Regions from separate parts of the Variovorax sp. 10L421 genome, predicted to be linked through region 2. Evidence: riboswitches for the same ligand, from Rfam matches in the RefSeq annotation. Region 2 holds a riboswitch; the other holds the start of a gene.
What was found. A riboswitch is a leader RNA that binds a small molecule or an ion and turns the genes downstream of it on or off. The one in region 2 is predicted to bind glycine.

Region 1: another riboswitch for glycine. It lies ahead of gcvT (glycine cleavage system aminomethyltransferase GcvT); the one in region 2 lies ahead of AC1DFC_RS20790 (D-amino acid dehydrogenase).

What each region holds. Positions count from the first base shown of each region.
Region 1 is NZ_JBFTJJ010000002.1:447,294-457,399, reverse strand. It holds gene gcvP (aminomethyl-transferring glycine dehydrogenase) at 1-200, opposite strand, end outside; gene gcvH (glycine cleavage system protein GcvH) at 255-626, opposite strand; gene gcvT (glycine cleavage system aminomethyltransferase GcvT) at 671-1,846, opposite strand; glycine riboswitch at 1,894-1,997, opposite strand; glycine riboswitch at 2,010-2,100, opposite strand; gene AC1DFC_RS06115 (YkvA family protein) at 2,146-2,553, opposite strand; gene AC1DFC_RS06110 (hypothetical protein) at 2,599-3,135, opposite strand; gene AC1DFC_RS06105 (TRAP transporter large permease) at 3,233-4,525, opposite strand; gene AC1DFC_RS06100 (TRAP transporter small permease) at 4,538-5,050, opposite strand; gene AC1DFC_RS06095 (TRAP transporter substrate-binding protein) at 5,148-6,125, opposite strand; gene denD (D-erythronate dehydrogenase) at 6,170-7,189, opposite strand; gene AC1DFC_RS06085 (electron transfer flavoprotein-ubiquinone oxidoreductase) at 7,306-9,003, opposite strand; gene AC1DFC_RS06080 (SDR family oxidoreductase) at 9,126-9,908, shown strand; gene AC1DFC_RS06075 (DMT family transporter) at 9,986-10,106, shown strand, end outside.
Region 2 is NZ_JBFTJJ010000017.1:51,128-61,233, reverse strand. It holds gene AC1DFC_RS20815 (NAD-dependent epimerase/dehydratase family protein) at 1-553, shown strand, start outside; gene rfbC (dTDP-4-dehydrorhamnose 3,5-epimerase) at 546-1,094, opposite strand; gene rfbA (glucose-1-phosphate thymidylyltransferase RfbA) at 1,091-1,987, opposite strand; gene rfbD (dTDP-4-dehydrorhamnose reductase) at 2,008-2,898, opposite strand; gene rfbB (dTDP-glucose 4,6-dehydratase) at 2,895-3,965, opposite strand; glycine riboswitch at 4,081-4,177, shown strand; glycine riboswitch at 4,185-4,290, shown strand; gene AC1DFC_RS20790 (D-amino acid dehydrogenase) at 4,382-5,683, shown strand; gene AC1DFC_RS20785 (FIST signal transduction protein) at 5,690-6,970, opposite strand; gene AC1DFC_RS20780 (PhaM family polyhydroxyalkanoate granule multifunctional regulatory protein) at 7,016-7,765, opposite strand; gene AC1DFC_RS20775 (aminotransferase-like domain-containing protein) at 7,844-9,268, opposite strand; gene AC1DFC_RS20770 (LysE family translocator) at 9,382-9,981, shown strand; gene AC1DFC_RS20765 (DMT family transporter) at 9,990-10,106, shown strand, end outside.

The DNA of each region.
Region 1 (10,106 bases), on a different contig from region 2:
GTCGCCGGTGCGGGCAGCCGCATCGGCTTCGCGCGGCGAATGGCCGCGGGCACGATGCCGTCGATGAGCTCAGCCCGCGTCTCCGAGCCGATCACGGGCAGCATGCGCGCCTCGTCCGCCGCATCGATGCCGATGTGGCGGGCGAGGAATTCTTCGGCGTTCTCTAGTTGTTGCAGGGAGGGGAGGGCGTGGCTTGACATGGCGGAGAGGTAGGGCGGGAGGGGCGGGAGCGGTGGTCCGTGTTCAGCAGCGCATCAAGACTCGGCGGCGAACTTGTCGTACGAGGCCGCATCGAGCAGCGCGTCGAGCTGCGCCGGCTCACTCAGCTTGACCTTGAAGAACCAGCCGCCGGCCAGCGGGTCGCTGTTGGCGAGCGAGGGGTCGGCGCGCAGCGCTTCGTTCACTTCGGTGATCTCGCCCGACACGGGCATGAACACGTCGGCCGCGGCCTTGACCGATTCGACGACGCCGGCGACTTCACCCTGGGCAAAGGTCTTGCCGACTTCGGGCAGGTCGACGAACACCACATCGCCCAGCGCGTCCTGCGCGTGCACGGTGATGCCGACGGTGGCCGCGCCGCCTTCGGCCGAGACCCATTCATGGTCCTTGGTGTACTTGATGCTCATGTAAAAAACTCCTCGTGGAAAAAATGATGATCGGGATGCGTAGCCTAGCCGCGGTAGTAGCGGGTGGGCACGAAAGGCATGGTCGAGACTTCCATCGGCACCGGCTTGCCGCGCACGATGGCCTGGATGCGCGTGCCCGGCTCGGCGAAGGCGGTGGCCACGTAGCCCATGGCGATGCAGCGGTCGGCGGTAGGGCCGAGCAAGCCGCTGGTGACGAGGCCGATGTCCTGGCCTTCGAAGGATTGCAGCACCGTGCCGTCGCGCACCGGAATGCGTTCGAGGGCAACGAGGCCCACGCGCTTGCGCTTCAGCGTGTCGTGATCGGTGTGGCCTGCCGCGCCCACGGTGGATGCGGTGAGCTGCGCCAGGACCTTCGCGGCGCCCGGAAAGCCGCCTGCGCGCGCGCCGCCGGTGCGGCGCACCTTCTGCATCGCCCAGTTGAGCGAGGCCTCGACCGGCGTGGTGGTGGTGTCGATGTCGTTGCCGTACAGGCACAGGCCGGCTTCGAGCCGCAGCGAATTGCGTGCGCCCAGGCCGATGGGCTTGACTTCGGGCTGGGCCAGCAGCAGGCGGGCGAGGGCGTCGGCGTCCTTGGCGGCCACCGAGATCTCGAAGCCGTCCTCGCCGGTGTAGCCGCTGCGGGTGACGAAGGCGGGAATGCCGCCGATCTGCACCGCGCCGCCCGTCATGAACACGAAGCGCTCGACACCGGGCGACAGCCGCGCGAGTGCGGCGGCGGCCTGCGGGCCTTGCAGTGCGAGCAGGGCGTGGTCGGGCAGGGGCTGCACGTCGCAGCGGGCGCCGATCTTCTGCTGGATGTGCGCGATGTCGGCCACCTTGCAGGCCCCATTCACGATCACGAAGATCGAGCCGTGGCCTTCGTTGAAGAACATCAGGTCGTCGATGATGCCGCCCTCGTCGTTCAGCAGCAGGCCGTAGCGCTGCTTGCCGGCGGGCAGGTCGATCACGTCGACGGGCATCAGGGTTTCGAAGGCGGCTGCCGCATCGGGCCCGACGAGGCGCAGCTGTCCCATGTGGGAAATGTCGAACAGGCCGGCCGCATCGCGCGTGTGCTTGTGCTCGGCCATCAGGCCGGCGGGGTATTGCACGGGCATCGAATAGCCGGCGAAAGGCACCGTGCGGGCGCCGAGCTCCAGATGGAGGTCGTACAGCGGCGTCTTGAGAAGAGGGGCGTCGGAGGGAGCGGAAGAAGCAGCCACTGGGCACTCCAAAGGGGCAGTCGAAATCCATGGCTGCAACGCCATGGGCCACCCCTGCTGTCCGCTTTACCTGAGAGATTCGCCCCACGATCGGGGTTTGCTCCTTCGGTGGGCCGTTACCTGGCAACGGCCTCTCTCCAGCAAGGAAACACCGGTGTCCACCAGTGCCTTGTCAGTCCTTTTGCCTGAGCGTTCGGGAATCCCCTGCGCCTTCGGCGGCCCCGGCGTGCGGGGCTCTCTCCTGACCCCGGCAAGTGTAGTGGATCGCGCAGCCCGCAGCCCCGGACTTGCCCTTCACCCTATCGCGACCACAGGCGCCACGCTGCGACGCCGACCGCGATCCACACGGCCACGACAAGCGCGGCGCCATACCGGCTGGTCGGCCTGGCGCCCGACTTCTGCATCCAGTCGTCGGCTTGCCGGCGGCACTCCGCGAGCACCGGCGGCGGAATCATCCGGATCGCAAGCCAGATCAGCCCCGGCAGCAGGAGAACGTCGTCGAGGTAGCCCAGGACCGGGATGAAGTCGGGAATGAGGTCGATCGGGCTGAGCGCGTAGGCGACCACGAGCATGCCCAGTGCCTTGGCATACCACGGGGTGGATGCATGCCTGCCGGCGAACCACAGCGTGACGCCGTCGCGCTTGACGCGCCGGGCCCAGGCGCGAAGCCGGTCGGACAGGGGCGGTTTTTCGGGAGCGGAGTTCACCTCGCGATGGTGTCACAGGCCGCGTTCGCGCCCGTGGTGCGCTCTTCAATGAACGATTTCGGCCGGCGGCAGCAGCCGGTCGATGCGCTCGCGCAGCGATTCGGCCCGCTCCACGCCGGCGGTTTTCTCGATCTCGGTCAGCATCAGCGCGGCGATGGTCAGCATCGCCTCGCGGTCGCGCGCCTCGCGCAGCGCGTCGCGCATCTGCAGCGCGAACTTCGGGTCGCGCCGCACGAACATGCGCTCGCAGATGTCGAACAGGAACATGCGCGTGGTGGCCAGCGAGCGCTTGCCGTCGAAGGTATCGGCCGAGGTGGGGAGGCGGATCGGTTCGTTGGCGGGGATCGGCACGGGCTGGGCGGGTGCCGGTGCGTCCGCGGCTTGCGGGCTCTGCAGGTAGCCCCTCTGGATCAGCGCCCGGATCGCCAGCTCGGCTTCATGCCGGTCGGGGAACAGCGCGCTGAAGTCGGTCAGCGAGCGCCGGCCGTCGGCCATCAGCAGCAGGGCGCGCTCGCGCTGGCTGAGCGTGCGCTGTCCGCCCTGGAGTTCGTCGCGCGCCTTGTCGGTCTTGGTGGGAAACATGGCAGCCACAGCTTTGGGGAATCGATGGACGCAGCATCGTTGCAAGCGGTGACATCTTTATTACCCGTTTTCCTCGCAGGGCCAATGGCCGCCGACGCTACTTGAACCCGAGCGCGTGCGGCAGCCAGGTGCTCAGCGCCGGCACGAAGGTCAGTATCAGCAGCACCGCGCCGTGCGCCCAGAGGAAGGGCACCAGCTCCTTCACCAGCGCCGACATGGGTACCTTCGACACGTTGCACGTCACGAACAGCAGCCCACCCACCGGCGGCGTGATCATGCCCAGCGTGAGGTTGAAGATCACGATCATCGCGAAGTGCACCGGGTCCACGCCCAGCTTCACCGCCACTGGCGCGAGGATCGGCGCCAGCACCATCACGCCCGGCAGCGGCTCGATGAAGATGCCGAACAGCAGCAGGAAGATGTTGACGATGATCAGGAACATCCACGGCGAGAGGTTCATGCCGATGAGCCATTCGGCCATCTGCTGCGGAATGCCCTCGATGGTCAGGATCCACGCGAACGAGGCCGACAGGCCGATGATGATCAGCACCGAGGCCGACAGCAGGGCCGAGCGCGAAAGAATGTCGGGCAGCGCCTTCCATTCGAGCGTGCGGTAGATGAACTTGCCGCACACGAGCGCGTAGAACACCGCCACCACCGATGCCTCGGTGGGCGTGAACCAGCCCGCGCGCATGCCGCCGAGAATGACTACTGGCAGCAGGATCGCGGGAATCGCCTTCCACGTCGTCACCAGGATCTCGCGCAGCGGCGGCGTTTGCCCGTCGCCCTTGTAGTTGCGCTTCTTCGAGACGTGGAAGTTCACCAGGCACATCGCCACCGCGATCAGGATGCCCGGCAGGATGCCTGCTGCGAACAGCGTGCCGACCGAGACCGTCTCGTCCTGCAGCGCGTAGATGATCATGATGATCGAGGGCGGAATGATCGGCCCCACGATCGCGGTCGAGGCCGTGAGCGCCGCCGCGTAGGAGCGGTCGTAGCCGGCCTTGTCCATCATCTTGATGAGCATCGACCCCGGCCCCGCCGCGTCGGCCAGCGCCGAGCCCGAGATGCCCGAGAAGAAGGTCAGCGACACCACGTTGGTGTAGCCCAGACCGCCCCGGCGATGGCCCACGAACTGGCCCGCGAAGCGCAACAGCACCTCGGTGAGGGAGCCGCCGCTCATCAGCTCGGCCGCCAGGATGAAGAAGGGCACGGCCATCAGCGGAAAGCTGTCGATGCCGGTGAAGGTTTCCTTCAGCAGTACCATCAGCGGGTAGTTCTCCGCGAGGATCAGCGTGGTCACGGTGGAAAGGCCCAGCGCGAAAGCAACCGGCACGCCGATGGCCAGGAACACGCAGGCGGAAACGATCAGAACGAGGCTTGCATCCATGGTCGTTCCTCCTTACAGCGACGCGCTCGCGTTGGCGTCGAAGTGCGCGTCGGAGGCGAACTCGCGGTTCAGCACGTAGCCGCGCACCACCAGCAGCCAATGCACGACGAGCAGCACGCCGCCGAACAGCATCGCGCTGTAGATGTAGGCAAACGGAATCTGCGTGACGGCCGTGAGCTGGAACATCGTGCGCTGCATGTACAGCCAGCCGTACCACACCATGAAGCCGAAGAAAGCGAAGAGAAGCCCTGCCACCACGATGCGCAGCGCCACCGCGGCGGGGCGCGGCAGCGCGTCCTGCAGATTCTCGACCGCGATGTGCCCGCCGTAGCGCAGCACCGGCCCGGCGCCCAGGAATGTGAGCCAGATCATCATGTGGCGCGACACCTCCTCGGCCCATTCGAGCGACTGGTTGGTGGTGTAGCGCAGCACGACGTTGGTGAAGATGATGACCGACATGGCGGCCAGCAGAAGAATCAGCGCCCAGCGGTTGGCGGCGAGAAAGTAGCGCTCGAAGGCTTGCACTTTGAGTTGTTCTCTGTTGTGTCGAGAGATGAAAAAACGAAGCGCCCGGCGCACTATGGCGAGCCGGGCGCGTTGCCGGAAGACCGGCGGGGCGGCGTTACTTGACGTCCGAAATCTTCTTGATGTTGTCCGCGCCGAATTCCTTGGCGTAGCTCACGTATGCCGGCTTCAGCGCCTCGCGGAAGGCCGCGCCGTCGACGGTGCGCGTGACCTTCATGCCGTCTTTCTCGAGCTGGGCGATGCCGTTGTTCTCGTCGTCGTTCACCTTCTTGCGCTGGGCGACGGAGGCCTTCTTCGCGGCTTCGACGAACACCTTCTTGTCGGCGTCCGAGAGCTTGTTCCACACCTTCGGCGACAGCAGCAGCAGCGCCGGCGAATACACGTGGCCCGTGAGCGAGAGGTGCTTCTGCACCTGCGAGAACTTCGATGCCAGGATCACCGGAATCGGGTTCTCCTGCCCGTCGACCGTGCCCTGCTGCAGCGCGCCGAAGAGTTCGGGGAAGGCCATCGGCGTGGGCAGGATGCCGAAGGTGCGGTAGCCGTCCATGTGCACCTTGTTTTCCATGGTGCGCATCTTCAGGCCCTTGGCGTCCTCGGGCTTGACGATGTCGCGTTTGCTGTTCGTCATGTGGCGGAAGCCGTTCTCCGTCCAGGCCAGCGCGACGATGCCCTTGCTCGGGAACTTGGTCAGGATGTCCTGGCCGATCGGGCCGTCCATCACCTTGCGCGCGTGGTCGTAGTCGCGGAACAGGAAGGGGATGTCGACGATCTTGACCTCGGGCACGAAGTTGCCCACCGGGCCGGTCGAGGTGTTGACCAGGTCCTGCGTGCCGAGCTGTATGGCCTCGATCTGCTCGCGCTCGCCGCCCAACGCCGAGTTGGCGAAGTGCTGGCACTTGTAGCGGCCTTGCGTGCCCTTCTCGATCTCTTCGCAGAACACCGTGGAGCCCACGCCGTAGTGCGACTCCTTGGAGGTCGCGTAGCCGATCTTCAGGACGGTCGGTTGTTGCGCATGGGCAGCGGAAGCGCCCAGGGCGAGCGAAAGGCAGGCGGCGGCGATGTGGCCGATTTTCATGATGTCTCCGGGGTTGAAGTCAGGTGCGCGTCAGGCGCCCCGGACTATGCAACACCGGAGAGCTTCACCGCGTCGGGATTTTCACGGACGTATTCGCGGATGACGGTCTCGAAGCTCTGGTCCGCCGACAGGCCCAGCGCCTTCGCACGCGCCGTTTCGATGCGCCCGGGCCAGGTCTTCACGATGCGCATGATCGTCGGATCGGGCGTGCGATCGAGCAGGGCGGTGGCGGCCTGGCCGGCCACGTGCTCCAGCGCGGCAGCCATCTCGCCCACCGTGGTGGCCAGCGAGGGCAGGTTCAGTGCGGTGCGCGGACCCCACTGCGCATCGCTCGCCTCGGCGGCGCGGATGATGCCCTCGATGGTGCGCGCCGGTGACGCGATGGCGACAGGCGTCGAATCGGGCACGGGGCAGGCCGCGCGCAGGCCGGCCAGCGGCTCGCGGATCATGCCGCTGAAGAAGCCCGAGGCCGCGCCGTTGGGTTTGCCCGGGCGTACGCTCACCGTCATGAGCCGCACGCTGCGCCCGCGCACGAAGCCCTTGCGCGTGAAATCGGCCACCAGCTGCTCGCCGATGAATTTCTGGATGCCGTAGCTGGTCTGCGGCGTGGGCAGCGTGTGGTCTTCGATGACCTTCGGCAGCGGCTGCTCGGGCGAATCGCCGAATACCGCGAGCGAGCTGGCGAACACCAGCACTGGCCTCGTGCCGAGCGCACGCACCCGTTCGAGCAACGCGTGCGTGGCTGCGAAATTGCTGCGCATGCCGAGGTCGAAGTCGGCCTCGCACTCGCCGCTCACGGCCGCGGCCAGGTGGAAGACGGCATCGGCTTCGCGCCAGACGGTCGCGTCTGCATCGGGCGAGAGTTGCGCGTTGAGGTCGCCCGTCACGGTGGCGATGCGCGCATCGGACGCGAGGTCGGCGGGCGCGCCCACGCGGTCGACCAGCGTGATGCGCTCGATCGGCCGGACCGGTGCGCCGGCCAGCGAGAGGGGGCCTTGCTTCAACAGCGTGCGGGCGAGGCGAGCGCCCAGAAAACCGGCGCCGCCGGTGATGACGATGTGCATGGGTTTTGTCTCCTGTGAGCCGCCAGAATACGCGAGGCTCCGGCAACACGAAGCGCAGCGGAGAGCCGAAACGAAAAAGCCCTCCGAAGAGGGCTCGCCGACGAGGCAAGGAGGCCTTACATGCCCACGTAGTTCGGCCCGCCGCCGCCTTCGGGCGTGACCCACACGATGTTCTGCGTCGGGTCCTTGATGTCGCAGGTCTTGCAGTGCACGCAGTTCTGCGCATTGATCTGCAGGCGCTGCTTGCCGTCCTCGGTGCCCACGAACTCGTACACGCCGGCCGGGCAGTAGCGGCTTTCGGGGCCGGCGAACTTGGCGAGGTTGATGTTGACCGGCACCGTCGCGTCCTTCAGCGTCAGGTGGGCCGGCTGCTGCTCTTCATGGTTGGTGTTGCTGATGAACACGCTGGAGAGGCGGTCGAAGGTGAGCTTGCCGTCCGGCTTCGGATAGACGATGGGCTTGCACTCCGAAGCGGGCTTCAGGTAGAGGTGGTCGGGCTTGTTGCGGTGCAGTGTCCATGGAATGTGGCCCTTGAGCAGCCACTGCTCGATGCCGTTCATGAAGGTCGCGATACCCAGGCCCTTCTTGAACCAGGCCTTGAAGTTGCGCGCTTTGTTCAGCTCGGTGTAGAGCCAGCTCTTCTCGAACGCGGCCGGGTAGGCCGTGAGTTCGTCGTGCTGGCGGCCGGCCTGCACCGCCTCGAAGGCGGCTTCGGCGCACAGCATGCCGGTCTTGATGGCGGCATGGCTGCCCTTGATGCGGCTCACGTTGAGGTAGCCGGCCTCGCAGCCGACCAGCGCGCCGCCCGGGAACACCGTCTTGGGCAGCGACATCAGGCCGCCGGCCGTGATGGCGCGCGCGCCGTAGCCGATGCGCTTGGCCGGCTTGATGCCCTGGGCCTCGTCGCCTTCGAGGTACCAGCGGATGTTGGGGTGCAGCTTCCAGCGCTGCATTTCCTCGAACGGGCTCAGGTAGGGGTTGCTGTAGTCCAGGCCGGTGATGAAGCCCATCGTGACCTTGTTGTCCTCCATGTGATAGAGGAAGGCGCCGCCATAGGTGTCGCTCTTCATGGGCCAGCCGGCCGTGTGCAGCACGAAGCCGGGCTGGTGGCGCTTGGGGTCGATCTCCCACACTTCCTTCACGCCGAGGCCGTAGGTCTGCGGGTCCTTGCCGGCGTCGAGCTTGTACTTCGCGATGAGCTGGCGGCCGAGGTGGCCGCGCGCGCCTTCGGCGAACACGGTGTACTTGCCCAGCAGCTCCATGCCGAGCTGGAAGTTCTCGGTCGGTTCGCCGTCCTTGCCCACGCCCATGTTGCCGGTGGCCACGCCGCGCACCGAACCGTCTTCGTTGTAGAGCACTTCCGCCGCGGGGAAGCCCGGGAAGATTTCGACGCCCATGTTCTCGGCCTGCTGCGCCAGCCACTTGGTGAAGGCGCCGAGGCTGATGATGTAGTTGCCGTGGTTCTGGAAGCAGGCCGGCAGGAACAGGTTGGGGGTGCGCAGGCCCGACTTCTCGCCGAGGAACACCATCGCGTCGTCGGTCACGGGCTGGTTGAGCGGCGCGCCGAGTTCCTCCCAGTCGGGCAGCAGCTCGTTGAGCGCGCGCGGGTCCATGATGGCGCCAGAGAGGATGTGCGCGCCGGGCTCCGAGCCCTTTTCGAGCACCACGACCGAGATCTCCTTCTCGTGCTGCGCGGCCAACTGCTTGAGCCGGATCGCGGTCGAGAGGCCGGCCGGGCCGCCGCCGACCACGACCACGTCGTATTCCATGGCTTCGCGAGGGCCGAACTGGGCGAGGATTTCGTCGTGGGTCATGTGGGTTGGGTCGATAATGATTTTTCGAGGCGCGGGGCATTTTATGCGGCGTCCACGGGCGGTCCGTGTCACTCGCGGACGGGCCTGTTTCGTCACCTGCGCGACTCCACAGGATCCAGTCCATGGCTTACAGCATCGATCTTTCCGGCCGCGTGGCCTTCGTCACCGGCGCCTCCAGCGGGCTCGGCGCCCAGTTCTCGAAAACCCTGGCGCGCGCCGGTGCCGCCGTGGTGCTGGCCAGCCGCCGCGTCGAGAAGCTCAAGGAGCTGCGCGCCCGCATCGAAGGCGAGGGCGGCGACGCCCATGTGGTCGAGCTCGACGTGACCGACATCGGCAGCATCAAGGCCGCGGTCGCGCGTGCGGAGACCGAGGTCGGCCCCATCGACATCCTGGTCAACAACTCGGGCGTGAGCACCACGCAGCGCCTGCAGGACGTGACGCCCGACGACTACGACTACATCTTCGACACCAACGTGAAGGGCTCCTTCTTCGTCGCGCAGGAAGTCGGCAAGCGCATGCTGGCGCGCGCCACGGGCACGGCACCGGGCACCTACATCGGCGGGCGGATCATCAACATCGCCTCGTCGGCGGCGCTCAAGGTCATGCCGCAGATCGGCACGTATTGCATGAGCAAGGCCGCGGTGGTGCAGATGACCAAGGCCATGGCGCTCGAGTGGGGCCGCTTCGGCATCAACGTGAACGCGCTGTGCCCGGGCTACATCGCGACCGAACTCAACGAGGAGCACTGGACCACCGAGGCAGGCGCCAGGCTGGTCAGCATGCTGCCGCGCAAGCGCGTGGGCAAGCCCGAGGACCTGGACGGCCTGATCGTGCTGCTGGCCAGCGGCGAGAGCCATTTCGTGAACGGTGCCGTCATTGCGGCCGACGACGGGTTCGCGCTCTGAGTCCGCGGGCCTGGACCGGCATTGCCGCCGGCCTGGGCGCGGGTGCGCTCTGGGGGCTGGTGTTCGTAGCGCCGCGCATGGTGGGCCAATTCGGCATGGTCGACATCACCGCCGCGCGCTTTCTCGTGTTCGGCGCGGTCTCCGGGCTTGCGGTGTTCGCGCGGCCGGCCGCCGTGCGCTGGCCGAACGGTCGGCAGG
Region 2 (10,106 bases):
CGAGTTACAGCCGCCGGCACCTGTCAACCACTACGGCATGAGCAAGCTTGCGATGGAATACATGGCAAGAACATACAGCGACCGGTTGAATTTGGTGATCACGCGTCCGTTCAACTACACAGGGCCGGGACAAGACGTCAATTTCCTCATCCCCAAGCTAGCGATGCACTTCGCCCATCGCGCGCCCTCGATTGCGCTTGGCAACCTTGATGTGGAACGCGAGTTCAATGATGTACAGACGGTTTGCGATGCGTACTTACTGCTGCTCGCGCATGGCACAGCTGGCGAGGCCTACAACATCTGTTCGGGCAGGCCCTACGCGTTGCGCCTAGTCATCGATGTACTTTCACGGATGACCTCGCACAGTCCCCGCATCGAAGTCAGCCCCGCTTTCGTCAGAGCAAACGAAGTGCACCGACTGTGCGGCGATCCGGCCAAACTCCATGCCTTGCTGGCGGAGCACGACGTCGCGCTAGGAGCGCCGACGCTTGAAGAAACGCTGGCGCGGATGCTTCTCGCAGCCAAGCAAGACAGTAATCACCAGATCAAGTAAAAATCTGGGCGTGGACAAAGTCCGAGCCTGCCTTGTCCTTTTCCGACAACTGAGGCTCACCCCCTGTAGCGGGCCATGCAATCCCCAGATCCGCGTCGTTCCACTTGATTGCTCGCTCATATGCGGGCGCGTAGTAGTCGGTTGTCTTGTAGACAAACTCCGCGATGTCGCTCAGTACGAGAAAACCATGAGCGAAGCCTGCGGGTACCCACAACTGTTTGTGATTCGACTCGCTTAACTCGACACCAACCCATTTTCCGAATGTCGGCGATGTCTTGCGTATGTCCACAGCCACATCGAACACTGCGCCGCGCACGACGCGGACCAGTTTCCCCTGCGGTTGTTGCACCTGATAGTGCAATCCTCGCAACACTCCTTTCACCGAGCGCGAGTGATTGTCCTGAACGAAATCGACGTGCTTGCCAAGCGTCGCATCGAACGCATTCTGGTTGAAGCTCTCGAAGAAAAACCCCCGAGCGTCCCCGAACACCTTGGGCTCGATTACCAGCACATCAGGAATCGCCGTAGGTGTCGCCTTCACGAGCGAATCTCCTCATTCAGAAGGTGCTTCAGATACTTTCCGTAGCCGCTCTTCTCCAGCGGCGCGGCCAGCTTCTCGAGCTGCTCCGTCGAAATGAACCGGTTGCGCCACGCAATCTCCTCCGGACAAGCAATCTTCAGCCCCTGGCGATGCTCCAGAGTCGCAATGAATTGCCCAGCTTCCAGCAGGCTGTCGTGCGTACCGGTATCAAGCCACGCATAACCGCGCTGCATGATCTGAACGTTCAACTGATCGAGATCGAGGTAAGCCTGGTTGACGGCCGTGATCTCCAGTTCGCCGCGCGCACTGGGCTCCACGGCCTTGGCAATGTCTACGACCTTGTTGTCATAGAAGTAGAGCCCCGTCACCGCATAGCTGCTCTTGGGCTTTAGCGGCTTTTCCTCGATGCTGCTGGCCTTGCCTTTGCCATCGAAGGCCACCACGCCATAACGCTCGGGGTCTTGCACGTGATACGCGAATACCGTGGCACCCGACGTCTTCGCGTCGGCGTCGGCCAGCAGATGCACAAGGTCGTGCCCATAGAAGATGTTGTCGCCGAGCACCAACGCACTGGGCGAATTGCCCAGGAACTCGTCCCCGATGATGAACGCCTGCGCCAATCCGTCAGGACTGGGCTGCACCGCATACTGCAGATTGATCCCCCACTGGCTCCCATCCCCCAGCAACTGCTGGAACCGCGGCGTGTCCTGCGGCGTGCTGATGATCAGGATGTCGCGCATACCACCGAGCATCAGCGTGCTCAGGGGGTAGTAGATCATCGGCTTGTCGTACACCGGCAGGAGCTGCTTGCTCATGGCCAGTGTGGCCGGATGCAGGCGAGTGCCCGAACCACCGGCCAGGATGATGCCTTTGCGTTGCGTCGTCTTGGTCATGTACTTTTTCTCGTGAAGATTCAAAGGATTTCGCGCAGCATGCGCGCGACGCCTTCCTGCCAGGGCGGCAGGCGCAAGCCGAAAGTGGCCTGCAGCTTGGTGGTGTCGAGCCGGGAGTTGTGCGGGCGCTTCGCCGGAGTCGGGAAGGCGCTGGTGGGCACCGCCTCGACAGCCTGCGGGCCGGCCTTGAGTTCGACGCCGGCTTGCTGCGCCAGTTCGAGCACGAAACGCGCGTAGCCGTGCCACGTCGTCTCGCCACCGGCAATCGCGTGATAGAGACCCGCCTTCGCCGGATCCTGCAGCGTGGCTCGAATGGCATGCGCCGTCACGTCGGCCAACAGCTCGGCCCCGGTCGGCGCACCGAACTGGTCGTCGATGACGGTCAGCTTCTCGCGCTCCTTCGCCAGCCGCAACATGGTCTTGGCGAAGTTGCCGCCGCGCGCCGCGTACACCCAGCTCGTGCGAAAGATCAGATGGTTTGGGCAGTTCTGCGCCACCAGTTGCTCGCCTTCGAGCTTGGTCTGTCCGTACACGCTGAGCGGGCCGGTCGCGTCGCCTTCTTTCCAGGGCTTGGTGCCGCTGCCGTCGAAGACGTAGTCGGTCGAGTAGTGCACCATCAGCGCCCCGATCTGCCGGGCCGCCTCGGCCACGACACCCGGCGAAGTGGCGTTGAGCTTGCGTGCGAAATCGGGCTCGCTCTCGGCCTTGTCGACCGCCGTGTGCGCCGCGGCATTGACGATCACGTCGGGGCGAACCTTCAGCACCGTCTCGGCCAGTTGCTCGGAGCGGCTGAAGTCAGCGTTGAAATCGGTGCTGTCGAAATCGAGCGCGACCAGCTCACCCAGCGGCGCAAGGCTGCGCTGCAGTTCCCAGCCGACCTGCCCGCCCTTGCCAAGCAGCAGCAACTTCATGCCGCGGCCTTCGCGTCGTACTGCTTTTCGACCCACTCGCGGTAGGCGCCGCTTTGCACGTTGCGCACCCATTCGCTGTTCGCGAGGTACCACTCCACGGTCTTGCGGATGCCGGTGTCGAAGGTTTCGGCGGGCTTCCAGCCGAGTTCGCGTTCCAGCTTGCGCGCGTCTATGGCGTAGCGGCGGTCATGGCCCGGGCGGTCGGTGACGTAGGTGATCTGCTCCTTGTACGGCTTGCCGTCCGCGCGCGGGCGCAGCTCGTCGAGCAGCGCACACACGGTGTTGACGATCTCGATGTTGGGCTTCTCGTTCCAGCCGCCGACGTTGTAGGTCTCGCCCAGCTTGCCGGCCTCGAGCACGCGGCGGATGGCGCTGCAGTGATCCTTCACGTAGAGCCAGTCGCGTACCTGCATGCCGTCGCCGTACACGGGCAGGCTCTTGCCGGCCAGCGCGTTGACGATCATCAGCGGGATCAGCTTCTCGGGAAAATGGAACGGGCCGTAGTTGTTCGAGCAGTTGGTGGTGACCACCGGCAGGCCGTAGGTGTGGTGCCAGGCGCGCACGAGGTGATCGCTGGCGGCCTTGCTGGCCGAATACGGGCTGTTGGGCTCGTACTTGTTTTCTTCGGTGAAGGCCGGATCGGTCTTGGAGAGCGAGCCGTAGACCTCGTCGGTCGACACGTGCAGGAAGCGGAAGGCGGCTTTCTGCTCGGCCGGCAGTGCGCTCCAGAAGCCGCGTACGGATTCGAGCAGGCGGAAGGTGCCGAGGACATTGGTCTGCACGAAGTCTTCAGGGCCGTGGATGGAACGGTCCACATGCGATTCGGCCGCAAAGTTCACCACGGCGCGAGGCTTGTGTTCGGCCAGCAGGCGGTCGAGCAGCGCGCTGTCGCCGATGTCGCCCTGCACGAAGACGTGCTTCGGGTTGTCCTTGAGCGATGCGAGCGTCTCGAGATTGCCTGCGTAGGTCAGCTTGTCGAGGTTCACGACCGGCTCGTCGCTGTTGGCGATCCAGTCGAGTACGAAATTGGCGCCGATGAAGCCGGCGCCGCCGGTTACCAGGATCATGGGGTCCCCTGTTGTTGTGGAACGATCGCCCTGCGGCAAATCAACCAATGATTATCCCATTGGGCCGAAACGCAGAACCCGCGAGATTGGCAGTCGCGCAAGCCCCGCCTACAATCCCCCCACTGCAGGAGAGCGGGCCACCCAGGTGGCCCTACCGAAGGCGCAAACTCCCATAAACGCTCAGGTCGGCCCGAACAAGGGGTCTGTACTGCACCAACTGAAACGCCGTCTGGAGAGCCGCCACGCCATGTGGCGCACCGAAGGAGCAAACCCCCTGCGGGCGCAGCGGGTGAATCTCTCAGGTACCAAGGACAGGGGGAGCGGCAACTTGGACGGCGGTCGTCCGGTTGCTCGCTATTGATTCAATAGCACACCACGCCCGCCGTTCAAGCGCTGCAACCTCAAAGGTACTTGAAATGCGCGTGATCGTTCTTGGCGCCGGCCTGCTCGGCGTGACCTCGGCTTACTACCTCCAGCAACTCGGCCACGAAGTGACCGTGATCGACCGGCAGGCCACCCCGGCCGCCGAAACCAGCTTCGCCAACGGCGGGCAGATCTCGGTCAGCCATGCCGAACCCTGGGCCAATCCCAGCGCGCCGCTGAAGGTGCTGCAGTGGCTGGGCAAGGAAGACGCCCCGCTGCTCTTCCGCATCCGCGCCGACATGCGCCAGTGGCTCTGGGGCCTGCAGTTCCTGCGCGAATGCACGCCGGCGCGCACCCGCCACAACATCGAGCAGATCGTGCGTCTTGGTACATACAGCCGCTCGATGTTGCAACAGTTGCGCCGCGACACCGGCCTGAACTACGACCAGCGCACGCAGGGCATCCTGCACTTCTACACGACGCAGAAAGAGTTCGACGGCGCCCTCGCGCCCGCCGAGCAGATGCGCGCCCTGGGCTGCGAGCGCCAGGTCATCTCGGCCGACGAAGCCGTGAAGATCGAGCCCGCCCTCGCCCACATCCGGCCCAAGCTGGCCGGCGCCACCTACACGGCCGAGGACGAGTCAGGTGACGCCAACCGCTTCGCGCGCGAACTGGTGGGCCTGGCCACGGCAGCGGGCGTCAGGTTCCTGATGAGCCACACCGTGACCGCGCTGCGCGAGGCCGGCGGCAGCATCGACCACGTCGAGGCCACCGACAGCGAAGGCCGCTTCCAGCGCATCCGCGGCGACGCCTTCGTGCTGGCGATGGGTTCGCTGAGCCCGCTGTATGCCGCGCCGCTGGGCATCCGCCTGCCGATCTACCCGGCCAAGGGCTATTCGGTGACGCTGCCCGTGAAGGACGCCTCGAAGGCGCACCAGGTCTCGCTGACGGACGACGAATTCAAGCTCGTGTTCTCGCGCTACACATCCGAGTCGGGCGACCGCCTGCGCATCGCCGGCACTGCCGAGCTCAATGGCTACGACCGCGACCTGAACCGGGTTCGCTGCGAAGCCATCGTGCGCCGCGTGGAAGAGCTGTTCCCGGGCGCCGGGGATACCACACAGGCGCAGTTCTGGACCGGCCTGCGTCCCGCGACGCCGAGCAACGTGCCGCTGATCGGCAAGACGAAGCTCCCGAATCTGTTCCTCAACACCGGCCACGGCACGCTCGGCTGGACGCACGCCTGCGGCTCGGGCAAGTCGATCGCGCGCATCGTGAGCGGGCTGGCGCCGGAGGTCGATTTCGTGTTCACCGGCATGCCCGCGCCCGCGCCGCGCGCGCTGCAGCCGGCCTGATCGCCGTCAGTCGTTGCTGGCGAACACCGTCAGCACGCCGGTGTAGCCATACAGATGGTGGCGGGCGATCTCGCCCGCCGCGAAGAAACCCACCAGCGGCACGTCGCCCAGCGCGTGCCGCACGATCTGCAGTTCCGCCCCCGGCGCACCGAAGTGCGGACCGCCGCGCCCGGAACAGCTGACGTACACCGCGCCCGCGATGCGCCGCGCCGGATGCGGCGCCGCCTCGGCCTCGCCCGCCGCCACGGCGCGCGCGGTGGCCAGCGTCTGCTCTTCGGGCTCCAGTTCCTCGCGGATTTCGGCGCAGATGCGCATCAGGTCGGCACGCGCGGCCTGCGCATTGCGGCGGCAGAAGCTCAGCCGCATGCCGGCCTCGGCCACGTCGGCGATCGCGATGCCGCGGCGCGTCGGGTCCAGCCCGATGATGTGGCGCACCAGCACGTCGGCACCCAGGTCGCCGGTGCGGCGGATGCCGTCGCTGCCCGCATCGGCCAGGCCGACCAGCGTGTTACGCACGGCGTCGATGGCCTCCTGCGGCCGCTCGAGCGACACCTGAAGGTCGGCCAGCAGCACGTCGAGCGCCGGCTCGCCGTCGAGCTTCAGCAGCAGGTTGCCGTCGGCCTCGGTGATCTCGCGCTCGCGCGCCGCCCCCGATCGCAGCGGCTGGCAGCCCTGCGTGACGCGCGACACCAGCCGCACGCCCTCGCCGAAAACCACGCCTGACAGGCCGCCCGAGAACACCCCGCCCGCCGCCCCGTGCCCGCGGATGTTGCCGTTGCCGCCGACCGCGAACTGCAGCGCGCTGCCACGCCCCGAAGACAAGCCGCCGAACAGGTAGCCCGTGTTCGTGCGCCCCGCCATCTCGGCGATCAGCTCGGCAAGGTCGGGGGTGGCCGGATCGGCATGCACCAGCGCCGTGTGGGCCTCGAAGCCGCTCATCTCGGAGTTGCCCAGCGGCGCCACGCCCGAGAACACGCGGTATTGGTCGCTGGGCAGGGCACAGAGCATCAGGCTCAGCCCGGGCTCGTCGAAATACTCGGCATTGTTGGCCGACACGCCGACGCCGACCGTGCCCGACCAGTCGGTCACTTCGGGCAGCTCCGCGCTCAGGTGATCGAGGATGTCCTGCGCCTCGCTCGCATAGTGGTCGGTGATGTAGAGCAGCCCGAGCGTCGGCGAAGACGCGTAGTCGGGCAAGGCCATCTGTGCGCGCAGCTGGGCCAGCACGAGGCCGGCCGCCATACGCCATTGCGGATGGGTGGCGTGGCCGGAGGGAAACAACTTCATGGTGCGTGCCAACCCGTTCTCTTCAACGAATGAATGTGTATGACGTCAACGCCGGCCGGAGGTTCGCTTGCGGGCGGCGGTCGACGGCCTTTTCTTTGCGGCCGGTGCTGCAGTCTTCTTGGCTGCTACGGGCTTGCGGGCAGCCGCAGCGGGCTTGCCCATGACCGTGTCGACCGCGTCGGCCAACGGCTGGGCCATGGCCGGCACCTTCAGCTGCGCCGCGTCCTGCAGCGCCGAGCTTGCGATCTGCTGGAACTGCTCGGTGAGCGAGCCCCACCACTGCATGGGGTCGACCACGCCGGGGCCGTCGGGCGAGCCGGCATTCGCCTTGGCCGCAGCAGGCCTGCTGCGCGGCTTCTTCGGCGCCGGAGCTTGCTCCTCGGGCATCTCGTCCGCGTCTTCGACCTCCTCGGGTTCGGGGTCGGGTTCGGGCTCGGGGGATGCCGCTGGTGCCATCGCGGCTGCCTGCTTGGTGAACGCGTTGGCGATGTCTTCCATCCGCACATTCATGCCGCGCAGCGTCGACAAGGTCATCTTCTGCACTTCGAGCGCCTGGATGGTGGCCTTGAGGGCATGGCCGTTCTGTTCGAGCCAGTACTGCACGGTCTTGAGTTCCTGGATGCGCTTGTCGACCTCTTCCACGCTCAGCGTGGGCGCCACCCAGCTCGCAAGGCTCGGCATCCCCGGCACCGAGCCGGCGCCCGAGCCCGCCGCGGCGCCGCCGGCGAGGTTCTTCAAGAAGTCGAATCCGGGAACGAACTGGCTGAAGTCGAAGGGCTTGCTGGCGTTGCTCATGCGGAGGTCTCCTGGGATGGTTTTCTTGTGTTGCCAGCTTACTCCAAGCCCCCGGCCTTTTTCGGCCTTTCGGCACCGTCAGAGTTCGCTTCGGACCTTGCTGAAGACCTTCCAGAAGGCCGCGTCCTGCGAGGTCGCGAAGTTGATCCGCATCATGGTGCTCGGCGGGCGGCGCGCGTGGAACAGCGAGCCCGGCGCCAACAGGTAGCCCTGGTCGAGCATGCGCTGGGTGAGCGCGTCGGTGTCCACGCCCGTATCGACCCAGCCGAACAGCCCCGCTGGCTCCGAGGCGAAAGTGCAGCCATGCGACATGGCCAGCTTCACCGCCCGTCCCCGTGCACCGTCGAGGCGGATACGCACGCGCTCCGAATGCCGGCGCAGCTGCCCCTGGTCGATGCACCACGACAAGGCCCGCTCGAACAGCGTGGGCGAGGTCAGCGTGGCCAGCAGCTTGGTTTCGAGCAGCCGTTCCTTCAGCGCTGGCGGCGCGGCCAGGAAGCCGATGCGCCAGTTGGGTGCCAGGATCTTCGCGAAGCCGCTCACGTAGATGGTGCGCTGCAGCCCGTCGAGCGCGCTGAGCCGGGTGGCGTGCTCGGGCGCGAGGTGGCTGTAGGTGTCGTCCTCGACGATGTGGAAGTCGTGCTCGTTCGCCAGCTTGAGCACGCGGTGCGCGCTGCCCGGCGTGAGGCTGTAGCCGGTCGGGTTGTGCAGCACGCTCACGCTGACGAAGAGCTTGGGGCTGTGCAGCCTGCAGTACTGCGCCATCACCTCCAGGTCGGGCCCATCGGCGCGCCGCGGCACCGGCAGGATGCGCATGCCCAGCGCCTCCAGCCGCGCGAACTCCAGCGCCCAGCCCGGCTCCTCGACCATCACCGGATCGCCTGCGCGCAACAGCGTGCGGCTCACGATGTCCAGCGCATGCGTGGCGCCGATGGTGGTCACGATCTGCTCGGGCGACGCCGGCACGTTGATGCCCACCAGCTTCTGCGAGAGGCTGCGCCGCAGGCTCATGTCGCCGGCCGGCTCGCCGTACTGGAGCGACAGCTCCTGCAGGGCGGCTGTACTGGTCATGCGCCGCACGGCCGTGGGCATGAAGGTCGACGCCATCCAGTCCGGCGGGAACACGCCCATGCCCGGCTGCGGCTTGTCGCTCGGGCGGTGGAACATGCTGCGGATCAGCGAGCTCGCATCCGCCGGTATGCGCGAGGCCATCATCTGCATGACCATGGGCGCGGCCGCGGCCGGATTCGGCGGACGGCCCTCCTGCGCAGGGGCGGAATCCCGCACATAGAAGCCGCGCTGCCGGCGGGCCTCGACGAGGCCCTGCGCCAGCAGCTGGTCGTAGGCGGCGACGACGGTATAGGGACTCACGCCCTGCTGCCGCGCGCATTCGCGCACCGAGGGCAGGCGGGCGCCGGGCGGCAGCAGGCGGGTGCGGATGCGCTCGGCCAGGCGGTCGGCCAACTGCCCCGTCAGCGACTGGGTGGAGGTGCGTGTCAGCATGCGTTTTCCGGGCCGGGCCGGCTTCTGTGTCGAAGGAGTGACCAATACAGATTGCCTGATTGTTCGACCATCTGTACCGGAACTGTAATGGTCTCAAGTTTAGAGTGTGTGTCATGAACTGGCAAGAATTCACCGCGCTGCTGGTGCTGGCCACGGCGATGAGCTTCTCGCCCGGTCCCAACACCACGCTCTCCACCGCCCTCGCGGCCAACGGCGGCCTGCCGCGCGCCATGCGCTTCGTGGTCGCGGTGCCCGTGGGCTGGACCCTGCTGCTGGCGCTGTGCGCCGCCGGCATTGGCGCGCTGGTGGTGGCCATGCCCTCGCTGCGCCTGGCCATCAAGGGGCTGGGCATCGGCTACCTGCTGTGGCTCGCGTACAAGCTCAGCGGCAGCGCCACGCTCGGCAAGGCCGACGGGGCGAGCCTGTCGGTCGGCTTCGGACAGGGCGTGATGCTGCAGTTCGTGAACATCAAGGCGTGGCTGCTCGCGCTCACGCTGGTGGCGGGCTGGATCGCCGGCCAGCCCGACGCCCTGGGCCGCTTCGCCATCGTGGCGCCGGTAATGCTCATCTATGCCTTCACGAGCAATTTCGCCTATGCGATGGTCGGCGCGCTGCTGCGCGAATGGCTTGCCAAGGGTTCGCGGCTGCTGTGGTTCAACCGCGCGATGGGCCTCGTCCTCGTGCTCACCGCCTGGTGGATGGTGAGCGTATGAAGCTCGCCATGAAAGACGAGACGCTGGGCATGTGGCTCGGCGTCATCGGCGTCGCGATGTTCGCCGTCACCCTGCCCATGACGCGCCTGGCCACCGGCTCGCAGGACGCGCCGCAGCTGTCGCCG